DNA from 3 places in the Brevibacillus sp. 7WMA2 genome. Region 1 is predicted to be linked to each of the others. Evidence: riboswitches for the same ligand, from Rfam matches in the RefSeq annotation. Region 1 holds a riboswitch; each other region holds the start of a gene.
What was found. Region 1 has a riboswitch for lysine ahead of GOP56_RS09355 (amino acid permease). Riboswitches for the same ligand answer to the same signal wherever they lie in the genome.

Region 2: it holds a riboswitch for lysine, as region 1 does, so the genes downstream of both, GOP56_RS21705 (aspartate kinase) here and GOP56_RS09355 (amino acid permease) in region 1, are expected to answer to the same signal.
Region 3: it holds a riboswitch for lysine, as region 1 does, so the genes downstream of both, dapD (2,3,4,5-tetrahydropyridine-2,6-dicarboxylate N-acetyltransferase) here and GOP56_RS09355 (amino acid permease) in region 1, are expected to answer to the same signal.

The regions. Positions count from the first base shown of each region.
Region 1 is NZ_CP048799.1:2,361,972-2,367,768, forward strand. Features, by position in the region: gene GOP56_RS09345 (phosphoglucomutase/phosphomannomutase family protein) at 1-599, opposite strand, end outside; gene GOP56_RS09350 (DUF4912 domain-containing protein) at 790-1,461, opposite strand; gene GOP56_RS09355 (amino acid permease) at 1,787-3,295, opposite strand; lysine riboswitch at 3,410-3,598, opposite strand; gene GOP56_RS09360 (DUF418 domain-containing protein) at 3,690-4,868, opposite strand; gene GOP56_RS09365 (DNA topoisomerase III) at 4,922-5,797, opposite strand, start outside.
Region 2 is NZ_CP048799.1:5,024,550-5,030,346, reverse strand. Features, by position in the region: gene GOP56_RS21710 (GNAT family N-acetyltransferase) at 6-827, opposite strand; gene GOP56_RS21705 (aspartate kinase) at 1,008-2,246, opposite strand; lysine riboswitch at 2,451-2,641, opposite strand; gene GOP56_RS21700 (SDR family oxidoreductase) at 2,802-3,737, shown strand; gene uvrC (excinuclease ABC subunit UvrC) at 3,740-5,467, opposite strand; gene trxA (thioredoxin) at 5,743-5,797, opposite strand, start outside.
Region 3 is NZ_CP048799.1:2,473,624-2,479,420, forward strand. Features, by position in the region: gene GOP56_RS09875 (N-acetyldiaminopimelate deacetylase) at 1-201, opposite strand, end outside; gene GOP56_RS09880 (aspartate aminotransferase family protein) at 202-1,422, opposite strand; gene dapD (2,3,4,5-tetrahydropyridine-2,6-dicarboxylate N-acetyltransferase) at 1,497-2,207, opposite strand; lysine riboswitch at 2,343-2,527, opposite strand; gene GOP56_RS09890 (hypothetical protein) at 2,602-2,868, opposite strand; gene GOP56_RS09895 (hypothetical protein) at 3,001-3,201, opposite strand; gene GOP56_RS09900 (WG repeat-containing protein) at 3,343-4,515, opposite strand; gene GOP56_RS09905 (amino acid ABC transporter ATP-binding protein) at 4,832-5,575, opposite strand; gene GOP56_RS09910 (amino acid ABC transporter permease) at 5,591-5,797, opposite strand, start outside.

The DNA of each region.
Region 1 (5,797 bases):
TATCCGCTCCCTGCTCCATGCATGGCATCTACGACAACGGTTAAGTTTGCTTGCTGTAATGCATCCATGCGAATAAGTCTGCGAATATGTGCCTCATAATGAGGCTTTAAGTGAATGGGCTGATATAGCTTACAAGTTTTAGCCTCCTCCATGCAGCGCGTCTCTATCTGTTCATTCCTTGCTACAATCTCTTGAATCAACACCTCTAAGCGCTGGGTAATCTCAGGAGAAGCTGGCCCTGCATATTCGGGAATATATTTGATTCCATTGTATTCTGCGGGATTGTGACTAGCTGTTAGCATCACCGCGCCGCTTACCCCAAAATGCTTGACGCCAAAGGCCACGACAGGGGTGGGGGTCGGCTCACTTACCAAGAAGGAAAGTATGCCCTGAGCAGTTAACACACGTACAACCTCTTGCGCAAACATTCGTCCCATAAAACGAGTATCATATCCCACGATGATTCCCCGATCGATCCACCCATTCTCCTCTGTATAACAGGCAATTGCTTTTGCCACGACCCGTACATTTTCCATCGTAAACTGATCGGCCATCACAGCTCTCCAGCCGTCTGTTCCAAAAACAATCTGTTTTTTCATTTGATTCCCTCCATGCTAGACAAGGTAGTCGCGTCAAATACTCCATTTTTACTGTATGAAGGGAAATAGTAGGATAGAAGGTTTGGGAACAGAAACAAATAAAAAAGCGACCCATTGGCCGCTTTACATCTCTATCATGAAGATCCTTATTTCTGCACTAGACGTTTCAAGGAGTGTCTTTCCTAATTTCTTACCAAACGGCGTACCGGTAACCTGTCAATCTCACTTTCTCAGACCGCATGATAGGACAAAATTGCCCAGAAGCATAAAGACCAAACTCGGCTACGTATTGTTTCCCTGTTTGCAAATGTTCAACGTAGCAGGCTTCTGCTTCTGCTTCTGCTTCTTCATTCATATACACGTCTTTATACCCCACCTCCCTATTAGAGGATATGCCTTCCTCCACCTCATAAAGACGAATTCCTTGTGTAATTTTCGCCCACTCTTCCTTTAGGTACCCCGCAATCATATGCAGGCGATATTTAGAAATAGACCAATGGATATACACAGTGTCAGGTGCCGTTGGAATAACAGCTATAGAAGGGACTCGCTTCTCTTCTAAGATAGCTTGCCCTTGGGTTTGTTCAGCTAAAAAGTCTTTCTCCTGAGTTGTATAGCTCTCCCCTCTGTCCGTTTCCAATGGGTAGACAGCAGGATAAAAAGGTGGGCTAACAACCTTTCCCATGAACAAATTAATGAAGGACTCCTCTGCTACGCTTTGGCAGCTCTCCTTGTAAGCCTGCGACTTCAGTCCAAATTTGTGAAGTTGGTATCTCACTTGGCCAATGGTCATCTCGCACCTTGTAGCGATTTCTTGCAGTGATAGGGATTGTGCTCGCATTTGTAGGATTCTTGTAATCATGAAGGTTGTGCTCCTTTCTGCTTAACTCATTGCTTTTAAGTATAAAAGAGCTTGCCTTCAAATCATGTCGAACGCTGAACGCATAACTTTTCTTCTTTTGTCGATACCAGCTAAAACGTTCGGCATAGAGAATGCTAGTTCGACAAACTTTTTATATTTACTAAATTTTTTTAAAAGAAAAATCGATGGACAAGAAGCTTACGAGGAGTGGAAACGTTCAAGAAGCATAGAAAAAACCACTCACAAGCCTCAGAATTTCTTCCTTTTGCTTGAGAAGTGGTTTTTCCTGTATTGATTACTATGAGCAATATAAAAGGACTACAAGCTAGTCTCTTACATGTGCACTGCTAAAATCACAATCGTGCAATTTCACAACCTTTGTTTTCTTAATCCATTTGTATCCCAACCATAAAGCAAGGAAGATCGGAATGCCGATATAGGATACCATCATAGCGTACCAATCAATTTTATCTCCAATAAATGCCTCGTAATTCTGCCCCATAATCACAACGATGCACAGTATAAAAGCAAATAGCGGACCGAATGGGAACCATCTTGCTTTAAAAGGCAATTCACTCAAGCTATGCCCTTGCGCTACAAACGCTCGACGGAAGCGATAGTGGCTAATTGCAATGCCCAACCAAGCAATAAAGCCAGACATACCAGAAGCATTAAGCAACCATGCATAAACAACCCCATCGCCAAAAAAAGAAGCGAAGAAAGCAACCATCCCAACTGATGCTGTCATTAACAAACAGTAAATCGGAATACCGCGGCGGTTTAGTTTTGTAAAAAATTTAGGTGCTTTCCCATCCTTCGCCATCGCCCACAGCATACGTGTAGAAGCATACATACCAGAGTTACCCGCGGATAATACAGCCGATAAAATAACAGCGTTCATCACAGAGGCAGAAAATGCCAAGCCTGCTTTTTCAAATACCATTGTAAACGGGCTCAGAGCAATCGATTCTATTTCTCCACCTACCAGATTCGGACTAGTGTAGGGTACCAGCAAGCCAATAACTAAAATGGCAAAAACATAGAACAACAGAATGCGCCAGAACACTTGCTTGATGGCTTTTGGGATATTTTTACGCGGATCGTCGCTCTCTCCTGCCGCTACCCCGATTAATTCTGTACCCTGAAAGCTAAATCCAGCAATCATAAATACACCAAGGGCTGCCATAAAGCCGCCATGGAATGGAGCGTCGCCAATGGTAAAGTTCGTAAAGCCTACAGCCTCTCCGCCCATGATGCCAAAAATCATTAAGATACCAACTACCAAGAAAATAATAACTGTTGCTACTTTAATCATCGAGAACCAGAACTCTGACTCCCCATATCCTTTTACAGATAGATAGTTTAATCCAAACATAAAGGCTAAAAATAAGCCGCTCCATAATAAGGATGAACTGTTCGGGAACCAAAATTTCATTAAAAGCGTAGCGGCAGATAACTCGGCTGCAATCGTAATAGCCCAGTTATACCAATAGTTCCATCCTAATGCAAAGCCAAGAGCAGGATCTACAAACTTTGTTGCATAGGTACTAAAAGACCCTGACTCCGGCATATAAGCTGCCATTTCACCCAAGCTGGTCATTAAGAAATATACCATAATACCAATTGCTACATATGCTACAATCGCACCACCAGGGCCTGCTTGAGAGATAGCTCCACCACTTGCTAGGAATAAACCCGTACCAATAGAACCGCCAAGAGCGATCATTGTCAGGTGTCGAGCCTTTAGACCGCGCTTCAATTCCTGAGGCTGTCCTCCATCCCTAGTTGTCGATATGTTTGTTACACTTTCATTCCCAGTTGTTGCTTGAGACATAAAAAAACACTCCTTATCTTTTCAAAGATACGTGCAAGGAAGGAGTGGGAATATAAAAAATCCGTCATTGTAGAATCTGTCGACGGATTTATACGTAACCCGCATCATACCTTCCATGAAGATAGCACAACACGCTTATTCGGCAAATAAACGTGACAGTTCTGTCCCTTTCGGAAACAGCCCCAGCCTGTACATCACAGAGTCTTTGTACAAGCTTCGGCGGTCTTTCCTTTCTGATGGAGTCTACAACATCTCTGGGTCTCGTCCAGCATACTCTTAAATACCGCAACCTCTACCTCACCAGATATGATGAGGATTTTATTATTTTATTAAAAAAGATAATGCCATTATAGATGATAAACCATTAGATTTCAACTAGTTTTTTGCCTTCTATCTATGATCGTTCACGGGTTTGTTGCTTCAGCCGTAGTGGCTGTTTTTGCATATAGGTTGCACATCGCCACAGCCATTCCATTGGTCCAAAGGCATACTGAGATAACCACCATTTACTAAACATGATCTGTAATAGATAGATCGTAATACAAAATATAAATCCAATCCATAGCGGAATTCCTGCCGTATTAGGAATAAACAGGGAAAACAACAGGACTGTGACCAATGTCTGCAATAAGTAATTGGTTAATGCCATGCGCCCCACATATGTGAAGCCTTGCATTTTTGCTCGAAAACGTTTGTTTTCCAGAAGCAGAACAATCGATACGAGATAAAAGACGAACAAAGTTTTCCCCGTCAATTGAATGTACTTTTGAATTTCTTCAGACACATAGACTTCATGGCTGAAATAATAACGAAACATCGGAATAAACAATAGAATCGTTACTACCAGACTGACAATCTGAGTGATGCGCAATCCACGTTTCCATTCATGCACACGTTGAAAAAAGTTGATCTTTCCTGCACACAATCCCAACAAAAAAAGTCCTAGTAATTCAGGAATATAGATAATTACATTGAGAATCTGGATGCCACTTAGCATTTCATAGCGTTGACTTACTTTTTGTGTATAATCCTCTAGTCCATTAAACCAAGGAGCTTCTAGTAGCACTGTTTGATCTAAATCAATATCCCCGGAATAAGCAAACCAGATAAACAACATAAACAGAGCCATTAAAAAAATGCTCCACACAAACAAGGCTGATGCCTTCTGACGATAAAAAAATAAAAGTAAAAAGCCCACTAATGCATACATATGTAAAATATCACCGTACCACAAAAGCAGAAAATGCAGGCATCCCAGAAGAAACAGCACAACTAGACGCATCGAAAAAAGGGACCTCATCCGCGACCCTTTCGCTTCTGCTCTACTCATAAATAGATAGAACCCCAATCCAAATAAAAAGGCAAACAAGGAGTAGAATTTTGTCTGGATAAATAAGTCATAACCAAAACGAAACACGGCATCGACGCCTTGGGTATATCCTCTTGTGTCAAGCGGTTGGATTCCTAGCATAGCTGGTAAGTTCACCAGAAATATACCCAGGATCGCAATGCCTCTAACGGTATCAATCGATGTTATTCGATCGTTAACGGAAATCGGTCTTGCTTGATTCATACATCACACCCCCTTTCTTTCTTGTTTGTTACTTTGCCTACTTTTATTCTTTTCTACTCAGTAGAATATAGCGCTTCTGTAATCTTTTTCCCTTTCGTTGCTCCTGAGCTTGGTTTTTTATACTCCTTAGCACCCGAAGAAGCTGTTTTTGCTTCAAATTCGAATTGGAATTGCGCTTTCTCTATATCCCATTTCAAATAGGCATCAAACGTCTTGTCACCTTTTTTAAAGCCTTTTATTAATCCGCTTTTTCCTTGCTCCATCAGTTTTTTCACATTGGTGGCAGACAAGGATTTGCCGAGTAATTTTTTCGGTAAAGTGATTTTACACCCCGTCTTGTTATACTGATCACAGCCATAGAAATTTCCTTTATCTACAATCGAGCCCTTACATCCAGCACAAACCGCTATCTTTTTCCCTAGAGTAAACGTAGAGGCTTGCTTAGGCATCGCCTCGATATCCATACCGGAAAAGTCCCATGTAGCAGATTGCTCGGTAGCATCCTGAACAATCTTGTACGCTAATTTTTTGACTTGCTCCATAAATTCCTGCGCCGAAGCCTGCCCCTGCCCAATTTCGGCCAACCGTTGTTCCCAGCGAGCCGTCATCTCTGGAGAAGCGAGAATCTTATCTCCAATGGCATCAATTAATAAGCTTCCCTTCTCTAGGGCAAATACTTGGTTTTTCTTCACCTCGATATACTTGCGATCCTTTAACATGGTAATAATACCCGCTCGTGTAGCCTCTGTACCAAGCCCCTCGGTTTTAGACAAAACCTTTTCCCACTCGCTATTCTCTAAATGCTTACCTGCGGTCTTCATTAGCGTAATTAATTGACCCTCTGTATAGCGTTTCGGCGGTTGGGTTTTGCCCGCTTTGACTTTTACACGGCTTACCTTCCCTGTTTCATTTTTTTCAACAGGCGGCAG
Region 2 (5,797 bases), 2.7 Mb from region 1:
TCAATCTATTTCAACGAAAAGGCTTCTTCTCTTTTTATTTGATACATCGTCCACATTCCAATGTCCCGAAAGCCCAAACGTTTATAAATAGCTCCAGCCGCTGGGTTATCATAAAACAAGCACAAGCTTCGCCCTTCCGCCAAAACATCCCTGCACAGCGCTACCATACAAGCACTAGCATATCCCCACTTACGATGAAGGGGATGCGTACAAACACCAACAATCATAGCAGCCATCGAACACTCGGCTGTTGTTGAAGCACAGGCTACCGTTTCTGTGTTCACCTCTACATAATAGGTTCTCCCTGTACCGCTTTCCAGTGTGTGTTTCAATGCTTCTTCTGCATCAGCAGATCTGCCAAACTCTTGTATCTGATCACGTAGGCTGACGATTTTTACGACATCATGAACTGTGGCTTTTTTCACCTCAAATCCCTTGATGTCAGCCTGAGATAATCGAGAGTCATCTTCTAATTCTGCAAAATAGGTTGTTTTGATCTCATGCTTCGGAAGATGGCTTGCAAAAGCTTGCAAAGAATCTTGTTTTCCTGATAAAACCTCCAGCTTCTTGTCAGCAAGTATAATTTCACTGAACCCTTCGAGATCAAACCTATCCAAAGCATAAAATACGTACGAGTGATAATACCGCAGGAGTACCGCGGAGAGTTTTGTCTGTTCACTTGTTGACCATTCTCCCCATAACTCTTGAAAAGGGGTAGAAAAGCCAAAATTTTCGACATCACCAATAAGAAATAAGTTCAAGCTTCTCTCTTGTGATACCAATTCCATAAATGCTTCATAATCTGCTTCTGTTAGTTTTCGGATCATTTGACAATTCCCTCTCCAAAAGTTTTTCTCTCCATTATTTGAAAAAGTGTACTATTTGTCAATAGAATTCAGAAAAAACACATAAAGCCCGGTGGACATCTCTCCACCAGGCTCCTTGATTAATCCAATCCTATCCCTGTCCATTTGAAGCGCTCTACATTCTGTTTTATCTAAAACAAATTAAGCGTGCACGACAGCATCGGCAGAAACATCCAATCCAAACGCCGTATGCAGTGTAGCTACAGCTTGCGCCACTTTTTCTGCCGGGATCACACAAGATACCTTAATATCAGAGGTAGATACCATCCGAATGAGAATATCCTGGCTGGATAAATGACTAAACATATCGGCTGCCACTCCCGGATTGGTTATCATACCAGCTCCTACAATTGAAACTTTTGCAAGGCCAGATTCATATTCCACATGCTCAAAGCCTAACTCTTCCTGATGAGCCGCCAAGGTCTCCAGCGTTCTATGTAAATCGTCAGCGGAGATCGTAAATGACACATTATTTGCTTTGTCATGATAGGTGCTTTGAATAATGATATCTACATTAATTGAAGCGTCCGCCAATGCTTTAAATAATAAGGATAACATGCCTACTTTTACAGGCATTCCGATAACCGTTATAGAAGATACATCTTTGTCATGAGCTATTCCGCTGATTACTTTGCCTAACTCCATGTTTGTCTCCTCCTCAACCAATGTTCCCTCTTCTTCTGTAAAACTGGAACGAACCACAAGTCGAACTCGATGTTTTTTTGCACTTTCCACAGAACGTGGATGCAAGACACCAGCTCCTAGAGTTGCTAATTCTAGCATCTCATCATATGAAATGGAGCTTACCTTTTGTGCACGAGAAACAATGCGCGGATCGGCTGTAAATACCCCTGATACATCTGTATAGATTTCACAGCAGGTAGCCTGTAGACTAGCCGCAATTGTTACCGCTGTAGTATCAGACCCGCCCCGTCCCAATGTTGTAATTTCTCCGTTTTCGCTAGCTCCTTGAAACCCTGCTACGATGACAATTTTCCCCTGCTGTAATTCTTGCTCAATCCGTTGACTGTTGATCGTACTAATGCGTGCCTTTCCATGCTTCTCTTCCGTTAAAATGCCAGCTTGCCAGCCTGTCATAGACACAGCTTCGTACCCTCTGCTTTGTAGGGCCATACTAAGTAACGCAATGGAAACCTGTTCGCCTGTAGCAAGCAGCATATCCATTTCACGAGCAGGTGGGCTCTCATGTAATTCCTTTGCTAAATCGACCAGCACATCTGTTGTTTTTCCCATAGCAGATACCACAACCACCATGGCATATCCGGCATCCTTATACCGGATAATTCTCTGTGCTACCTCTTGAATACGCTCCGCAGAGCCTACGGATGTTCCCCCGTATTTTTGCACCACAATTTCCATTTCGAATCTCTCCTCTGGTATATTCTGCTAGTCTGGATCATATGCCTTCCTTGATTCATTTATAATGAAAGCTTTTTACTAAATGAAGTACAAAAAAGGCAACGACAAAGGAATACCTAGTCGTTGCCCTAACTGGACATACACGGTCCCTCCTTCCCCTGATTCACGGAAATGCCAAAGCAAGTAATAATAGCTTTAGCAGCCCGGTGAGATAGCTCTCCATTTGCATGACGGGTAGGACATACAAATGACAGTCTTACGCTTATTCAACGTAAGCCCAGCATGCACCGCTTGGGTATCGCGTGCACACTTCGGCAAATTCCCCTTTCCCAGCTCCATCATAGATTCCCATATCTCCGGAGGGTACTCTTGGTTTTTGCGCCTCTACCTCACTCCTGTATAGGGAAGTGAGGTTATTGCTTATGAGATTATTCAGAATTATATCACGTTACTTTACCCGTTACAATTCTTTTTAGGATATAAGAAGATAGTAGCGTGATACAATGAGCATAGTTTTCGTATCTTTTTATATAGGACATGAAAGGAGGCTTTCTAATGAAAGATAATAAAACCTTACAGAACCAAACCGAGGCAAACACGGACAATAACGCACCTTCCCCCGTACAGTTGAACTCAAAATCCACCTCGTCTGTTGTTCTTATTACTGGGTGTTCAAGCGGCTTTGGAAAACAAATTAGTATCGCTCTTGCAGAAGCTGGCTATCAAGTGATCGCCACAATGCGTGATGTAACAAAAAAAGAGCCTCTTCTTCAAGAGGCTTCAGCCCGTGGCATTAAGGATCGTTTACACATGATCCCCTTAGATGTTACGAAACAAGATAGTATTACGCAGGCCATCGACCAAACGCTACAACTATTTGGCAAGATAGACATATTGATTAACAATGCTGGCTATGCGACTGGCGGTTTTACTGAAGAAATCCCTCTAGAGGACTGGCGCAGTCAGTTTGAAACCAATTTTTTTGGAGCGGTAGCCACTACTCAAGCGGTTTTAAAACCCATGCGTGAGCAAAGGAGCGGTCTCATTATCAATATGAGCAGCATTTGCGGACAATTTGGCTTCCCTATGCTCGGTCCCTACACCGCCTCCAAACACGCACTAGAAGGCTTCAGTGAATCTCTACGCTTAGAAATGCTCCCATTTGGCATCAAGGTGGTCCTAATAGAGCCTGGGCCATATCGAACTGATATATGGGAAAAAAGCATAGAAGCAGCAGCTTTCTCATCTGAGTCTCCCTATCATACCTTTTTAGAGTATTTGCAGCAGCAAGCCAAGCACAACGCCATGCACTCTGGCGATCCAGAAGAAGTAGTCCACACCGTATTACGTATTGTAAAAGCTCCTAATCCGTCCTTTCGTTGTCCGGTTGGAAAAAGCATCAAAAGCTTACTCTTTAGTAAAAAAATATTACCCTGGAGATTCATAGAGCTATTTGTAAAAAAGCAATTACACAAAATTATGAAGAAATAAGCTTATTTCTCATCCTTCAATCCTCTTAAGTGCGCAATAATATCTCTTGCTAATTTATCACCAATACCCAGCTGGCGGAAATCTTCCACTGTTGCTTCCCGCATCTTTTTCAACGAGCCGAAATGCTGAAACAGCTTCTTCCGCCGCTTCTCTCCTATGCCTGGTATCTCATCTAGTTGTGAAGAAAGCATTGTTTTCGAACGGGCCTGACGATGAAACGTGATAGCAAAGCGGTGTACTTCATCCTGAACGCGTTGCAACAAATAAAACTCATGGCTGTCCCGTTTAAGCTCTACAGGCATAGGCGGGTCACCATAGAGTAGCATCGCTGTTTTATGCTTCTCGTCCTTAGCGAGTCCACAGACGGGGATAAACAGTCCTAATTCATTTTCTAACACATCCATCGCCGCACTAATTTGACCTTTGCCTCCATCAATTACAATTAGATTTGGCAATGGCTGATTTTCTTTTAACAGGCGAGAATATCTACGTAAAATAACCTCTCGCATGGAACCGTAATCATCAGGGCCTTCTACTGTTTTTATTTTATATTTTCGGTACTCCTTCTTGTCTGGTTTCCCATCGGTAAAGACAACCATCGCCGAGACAGGTTCCGTTCCCTGTATGTTAGAGTTGTCAAAGGCCTCAATACGATGAGGGGTTCCTATTCCCATAATGTTGCCTAGATTATGGACAGCCTGCACAGTACGGGCATCATCCTTTGCTAATAGGGCAAATTTCTCAGCTAGGGCAATGCGAGCATTTTCGTTAGCCATATCAATTAGTTCATGCTTTTTCCCTCGTTTTGGAGTCAGCACTTTTACTCCTAGCCATTCCGAGATCAGCTCCGGCTCACTTTCCTCAGGAAGTAAAATCTCTTTTGGCAGAGCTTGCTGTTTTTCAAAATAATACTGTGCTACAAACGACATGAAATCCTCTATAGCGTCTCCGTAAAAAGGAAACGAGCTTGTATCACGCTCGATTAGTTTACCTGCCCGCATATAGAAGACCTGAACGCACATCCAGCCCTTATCGGTATGATAACCAAAAATATCGCGGTCAACTGTATCAGTCAATGTAATCTTTTGCTTCTCCATGACTGCTTCAATATTATGAATTTGGTCACGAAATTCCTTTGCTCGTTCAAACTCTAAATTTTCGGCAGCCATCATCATTTTCTCTGTTAGGATTTCCTTCGTCGCCTTATGACCACCATCTAGGAATCTAGCAATCTCATCAACAATGCGTAGATTCTCCGCCTTATCCACCTCGAACACACAGGGTGCCATACATTGATGCATGTGGTAATACAAGCATACCTGCTTCGGCATATTTTTACATTTACGCAGCGGGTATAAACGATCCAGCAGCTTCTTCACTTCTTGGGCAGCGGTTGCATTGGGATACGGTCCAAAATACTTCGCCTTATCCTTTAAAGTACGACGCGTGATCTCCAAACGCGGATGCGCTTCATTGGTAATTTTAATATAGGGGTATGTCTTATCATCTTTTAATAAAATATTGTACCTAGGATCATATTTTTTGATCAGATTACATTCTAAAATAAGCGCCTCAATCGGGCTAGAGACGACAATATATTCAAAATCAGCAATTTCATTTACTAATAGCTGAGTTTTACCATCATGACTGCCAGTAAAATAGGAACGAACGCGATTTTTTAATACCTTAGCTTTTCCCACATAGATAATGTCGCCATTCGCATTTTTCATTAGATAACAGCCTGGCTTATCCGGCAATATCGCAAGCTTATCTTTGATCTGACTCACGTCGCGTTCTCCCTTCCTAGTAGTATGTACTCCATCTATTTCTTCCGAATCCAAATGGCTTTTTCGTCTATCCTTTATCCTAGCACACTTGTTCTCTTTTTCCTACTTATAAAGATTGGGATGGGAAACAAAAAAACCCGCACCCCTTTTCAGGAGCCGGGCTTTTAGAACGCATGCTGTACATTTCGACTCAGACGCACTTGTCTTTTGCAACAATCTTACAGATGTTTGTTGATTGTTTCCATCAAAGCATCTTTTGGTTTAAATCCAACC
Region 3 (5,797 bases), 110 kb from region 1:
AGCACGCCAAGCTAGCATTCGCTTCGGAGATGTCCCGTTTACTTTAACTAGCACACCTGTTTTCCAAGTTGTTACCTCAAGATGCTCCTGAGGTAACTGGGCAATAAATGAAAGCAAAAACTGCTGCGTTTTAAACTCGGAAAAACCAGGCTCCGGGATCTTGTGCAACTCACGGCGAATAGCTACAAAAGGGGATGTCATTTACATAACCTCTCCCTTCACGCGGGCCGCCTGCTCTAACACGTCGCGGAAACACACCATAAAGCGGTCGATCTCCTCGCTGGTTAGGGTGAGCGGAGGCAATAGTCGAATAATCGTTTTCTGCGTAACATCAATTAAAAAGCCGGCCTCTAGCATCCCTTGTTGGATATGGCTAACCTCTTCTGGAGCTAGCTTCGTCTGAATGCCGAGCATCATGCCTTTGCCTCGAATATCAGACAGAAGCTGTGGATATTCATCAACTAAATGAGCTATACGAGCCCATAAATACTCTGCTTGCTTTTTCCCCTCTTCAAGCAATCCATCTACCAGCAGAGCTTCCATAACCGCATTGCCCAATGCTGCACTTAAAGGGGAGGGGGCAAATGTTGTCCCATGGTCTCCAGGTTTGAAAAGATTCGCCAGTTTTTCTCCAGCGATCACCCCACCTAGCGGTAATCCACCGCCGACACCTTTGGCAAATAGGATAAGATCAGGTTCCACAGTCGTATGCTGGTAAGCAAACAGTTTACCAGTTCGCCCCATACCTGTTTGAATTTCATCCATAGCAAATAGCACGTCATGTTCTTTACACAGAGCAAAAGCTGTTTGCAAAAAGCTCTCCGAAAGCGGAATAACTCCACCCGATCCGAGAACTGGCTCCATTAATAAGCAAACAGGTGAGTACGTCGTAATAATCTCTTGCAATCCTTCTATATCACCAGGAGCTACCTCATATACAGGAAATGCCGGCAACGGGTAATCCTGATAAACATGAGCTTGTCTTGTTAGCTTGACAGCTCCAAGCGTCCTACCGTGGAAGCTATTTTTTAGCACAACAATCCCAGCATTCTCTTTTCCGGTCATTTTGGCCCATTTATGCACAAGCTTGATCGCGGCTTCTGTTGCTTCAGCTCCTGAGTTACTAAAAAAAACTTTTCCCGGAATCGTATGCGTAACTAACTGCTCTGCCAATGTGATGGCTGGCTTGTTCAAAAAAATGTTGGAGATGTGCAAGAATTTCTCTCCCTGTTCTACAAGAGCTTCTACAATTTTGGGATGAGAGTGGCCCAGAACAGAGACAGCCAGACCAGTAAACAAATCAAGATAAGCTTTCCCCTCTGTATCAAGTAAATAATTGCCCTCTCCCTTTTCAATTGCAATCGGCAATCGTTTGTAGGTGGACATCAAATAGGTTTCATCTTTTTGTAGCCAATCCGTCATGGGAAGACGCCCCTTTTATTCAGCACAATCAATGACTAGCTGATATGATATATATCTTACAGTTTTTTACACACTTATAGCTGACGCAGTTCTTGCATAATCTCTGTTTTGGATTTGGTTTTTGCATCAATTTCTTTTAGGATTCTTGCCGGTGTCCCAGCCACTACTACGTTTGCAGGAACATCCTGTGTTACAACAGCTCCCGCAGCAACCACTGAGCCTTTGCCAATCCGCACACCCTCTAAAATAACAGCATTTGCTCCAACCAATACATCATCCTCAATAATTACAGGTGTGGCAGAAGGCGGCTCGATAACACCCGCTATGACAGCTCCTGCTCCGATATGGCAATTATTACCGACCGTACCGCGTCCGCCAATAATAACGCCCATATCGATCATAGTACCTTCTCCGATAGAAGCACCGATATTAATTACTGCACCCATCATAATTACTGCATTATTTCCAATGTGTACTTGATCACGAATGATAGCACCTGGCTCAATACGCGCTTGAATTTCTTTTGTATCTAGCATCGGGATCGCAGAATTGCGACGATCGCTCTCTACCACATAGTCCTCAATGCTGTCCTTATTGGCTTCAAGCACAGGCTGTACGTCCTTCCATTCGCCAAACAATACACCTACATTGCCTGTAATAAAGGTTTTTGTATTTTGACCAAAATCAATTCCTTCTAAATTTCCCTTTACATGCACCTTCACGGGCGTCTTCTTCTCGCTCTTTTGAATAAAGCTGATAATTTCGTGGGCATTCATCATGTTCATCGAGTGTTTCCTCCTACCAATTTGGTTTATGTAATCGCTATTGCAAAATTACTGTTTTGAAAAAAGAATAACCCCTTGATAAGCAAAAAAGCAACGAGTGGATTCGCCTACTCATTGCTGGTTCTACCTTGGCAACTCATAAATAGCGCTCCACGAAAGGCACACCTTTCATGACAAGACGTACGTTATTCACGTACACCCCAGCCGTAGATTGCCGGTCAGCAACGACTTCGGCGCATTGACCTTTTATCCTGTCCTCATCGTCCCGGCGATGTAAAGCAAACAGGATGACTCATCCGCTGCGCACCTCTATTTTGGATTATTCCTATATAATTTTCACTTCACTTTATCAGATAAACCCTTACCTGACAACCGCTTTGTACAAATGGATTTTTTAAGCAAATCGGTATAAAAGAAAAATCGAACCGGGTACGATCACAAAAGCCGTAGCAACAATCCCAACCCAACTGATCCATTGCTTAGATCGTTCACCAATTAATAAATGAACGAAGCTAAAATAGATGGGAAAAACGCCTGTACCAAAAGCAACTAATAAAAATAAAGTGCTAAATTGTTCTCCTCGGTAAAAGTTTAATCCATAGAGGAGCCAGACAAACCAAACAGCTAATAACCCAAGGCCAATAAGATATGGTTTACGCATGGACGCTCTCCTTTTAAAAAAATTGACAGCTTCAAAGCCTTTCCATTTAGTTATAACATACAATTCAGGAAATTTAAAAATTACATAAGTAAAAAAGCACCCCTTAAGAGGAGTGCTCCAACCATTTTGTGTTTACATATTCTGCTTACTTTTTGCCTTTTTCTGCTGTGAGTGAGGAGTCTCCCTCATAAAGCTCGTATCGTAATCAACCCATACATGCTCCTCATCGTGCTTTGTTGTATCCTTCATAATTCCTTTATACAAGTAGTAGAACAAGATGAAAGAGAAGACTAAGACCCCTATGATCGGATACATAGCAATGCCGATTTCCATGGTTTTATATCCCCTTTCCAAATCATTACCAATATTATACTTTATTTAACAGAACATTCAAATGACTTTAGACACATTTTAGACATATTTTATTTCACAAAAAAAGCTCTCGCTACCAATATCGCGAGAGCTTCGGCACAATTAATCCAAATCCCCTGGAAACTCCTTCATCACAGAGCTTTTCCAAATGATTTCACCTTGTTTATTTACATAACAAAAGCTATATCCTTGTTCGTCATGTGTTACCACATAAGCCAAACCGTTATGAAATACACCGCCCGATTCAAACTGAGGCTTAATTACCATTTTTCCTTGCTTGTTGATAAATCCATATTTGCCATTCACCTTAACAGAAGCAAGTCCCTCGGAAAAAGGCAATGTACGTTCATAAGTAGGTGGAAGTAAAAACTCACCTTTTTTGTTAATATAGCTGGCTTTAAAATCCCCATCCACAGCAACCATCACATCGGCTACTCCTTCTGAAAAGCTCCCAGGCTCAAAACCCTCTGGTTTCACTACCTCCTGACCCTGCTTGTTGATGAGACTATATCCCTTCTCCTCACCCGCATAGACTAGGGCCAGCCCTTCTTGAAATGGATTCGCAATTTGATAAGTAAAAGGAATGATGACCTTTCCTGTTTGATCAAGATAACCTGCTTTTCCATCCTTATAGGCTACAGTGGTACCTTCTTGAAAGCCCCAGACAATCTCATATTCTGGCTGAATCACGATTTGTCCACTCTTATTGATAAAACCATATTTATGATTTTCACCTATAGCAGCTAGACCATTTTGAAAGCTACGAGCAAATTGGAACTTGGCTGGGATCACCATCTTATTTTCTTTATTGATAAAACCAAAGCGATCCCCTGCTTTAACAGCAGCTACTCCTTCTGAGAACGAATCGGCTTCCTCATACTGAGGTGGGATTACAAAAGAGCCATGCTGGTTGATAAACCCGTATTTCCCATCCTTCTTAGCAACGGCAAGCCCTTCATGAAACTCACCAACCACTTCAAATTGGGGAGCAATGACTACCTTTCCCGTTGCATCAATAAAGCCATGCTTATCTTGATCCTGTATAGAATATAGGCGAACTTCTTGTTTATCCTCGACTGAAACAGATTCTTCTGTACCGGCGGATTTGGTTGTTTGTGTGCCTTGTTTACCAGCGCCTTTAGTCTCCTCGGACACCTGAGTTACATATACCGGTTTCTCAGCCGCCTGCAAAAAATGATGTGAACCTGCTGCATGTATGAATGGTAGACAAAGAACTGCTATAATACCTGTTTTTGTCCATTTTGAGATGTTCATTACTCTCCACCTGCTTCCTCGAATTTCATATTGTTATTGAAGAAGAGACATGTCAATTTACTAAGCTACTTGCTATGTATTCTTTCCATAAAAATAAGTGCTACCTATAAAAAGCTGTCTCGGACTTTTGTGCTCGTCTTTTAGGCTTTCCTGTTTACTTATTTATTAGACGTACTTAGATGCCAAAACGTTTTCATCTTTTTTTTACCAATTTCTCTTACATCTTGCCTTATATACAGTAACCCTACCCCTGTTATTTAAATTAAAGCTCGATCTTGGTAAAAAAAAACACTGGAATAGCTCCAGTGCTCAATCGTTATGCTTGTATGCGCCGTAAAAATTGTTGCGTTCGTTCGTTTTTTGAATGCTCAAAGACTTCCTCAGGAGTCCCCTGTTCCAAAATGACACCGCCATCCATAAAGAGGATACGATCGGCTACATCTCGTGCGAAATTCATTTCATGGGTAACGATCACCATTGTCATTCCTTCTTCTGCTAGCTGTTTCATCACCTTCAATACCTCACCAACTAATTCCGGGTCTAGTGCAGAGGTTGGTTCATCAAACAGTAGCACTGCTGGATCTAGTGCCATCGCACGGGCAATACCTACACGCTGCTGTTGTCCCCCAGATAGCTGATGGGGATACATGTTCATTCGATCAGCAAGACCCACTTTTGTAAGCATTTCCTCCGCTCTCGCCTTGGCTTCTTCCTTCGAACGTTTTTTTACAATAACTTGTCCTTCGATGACATTCTCTAGGGCTGTCATATGCGGGAAAAGATTATAGCTTTGAAAAACCATACCTGATTGCTTACGAATAGGAAGCAAATCCTTTTCCTTCATTTTGGTAGCAGGTGTAAAGTCAAGACGTTGATCTCCTATTTTCATGCTTCCCAACGTAGGTATTTCCAAAAGATTCATGCATCTAAGCAATGTAGTCTTTCCAGAGCCTGAGGGGCCTATGATAACGACTGCCTCCCCTTTTTTAATCGTTACAGATATATCCTTTAAAACATCAATTTGTTGAAAGCTTTTATGAAGTCCTTTTACCTCAATCATGATGCTTCTCTCCTCCTACCTAGCCATACGGCGTTCCAGACGATGTTCCACACGGCTTTGCAATGCTGATAATATCGTACTGAAAAACAGATAGATAATCGCGACCTCACAATAGAGCACCAAGGGTTCGTATGTCATCGCAGTAATCTGTTGCGAAATCTGAAACATCTCTGTCACTGTAATAGTAGCGGCTAGAGAGGTATCCTTCACTAGACTAATAAA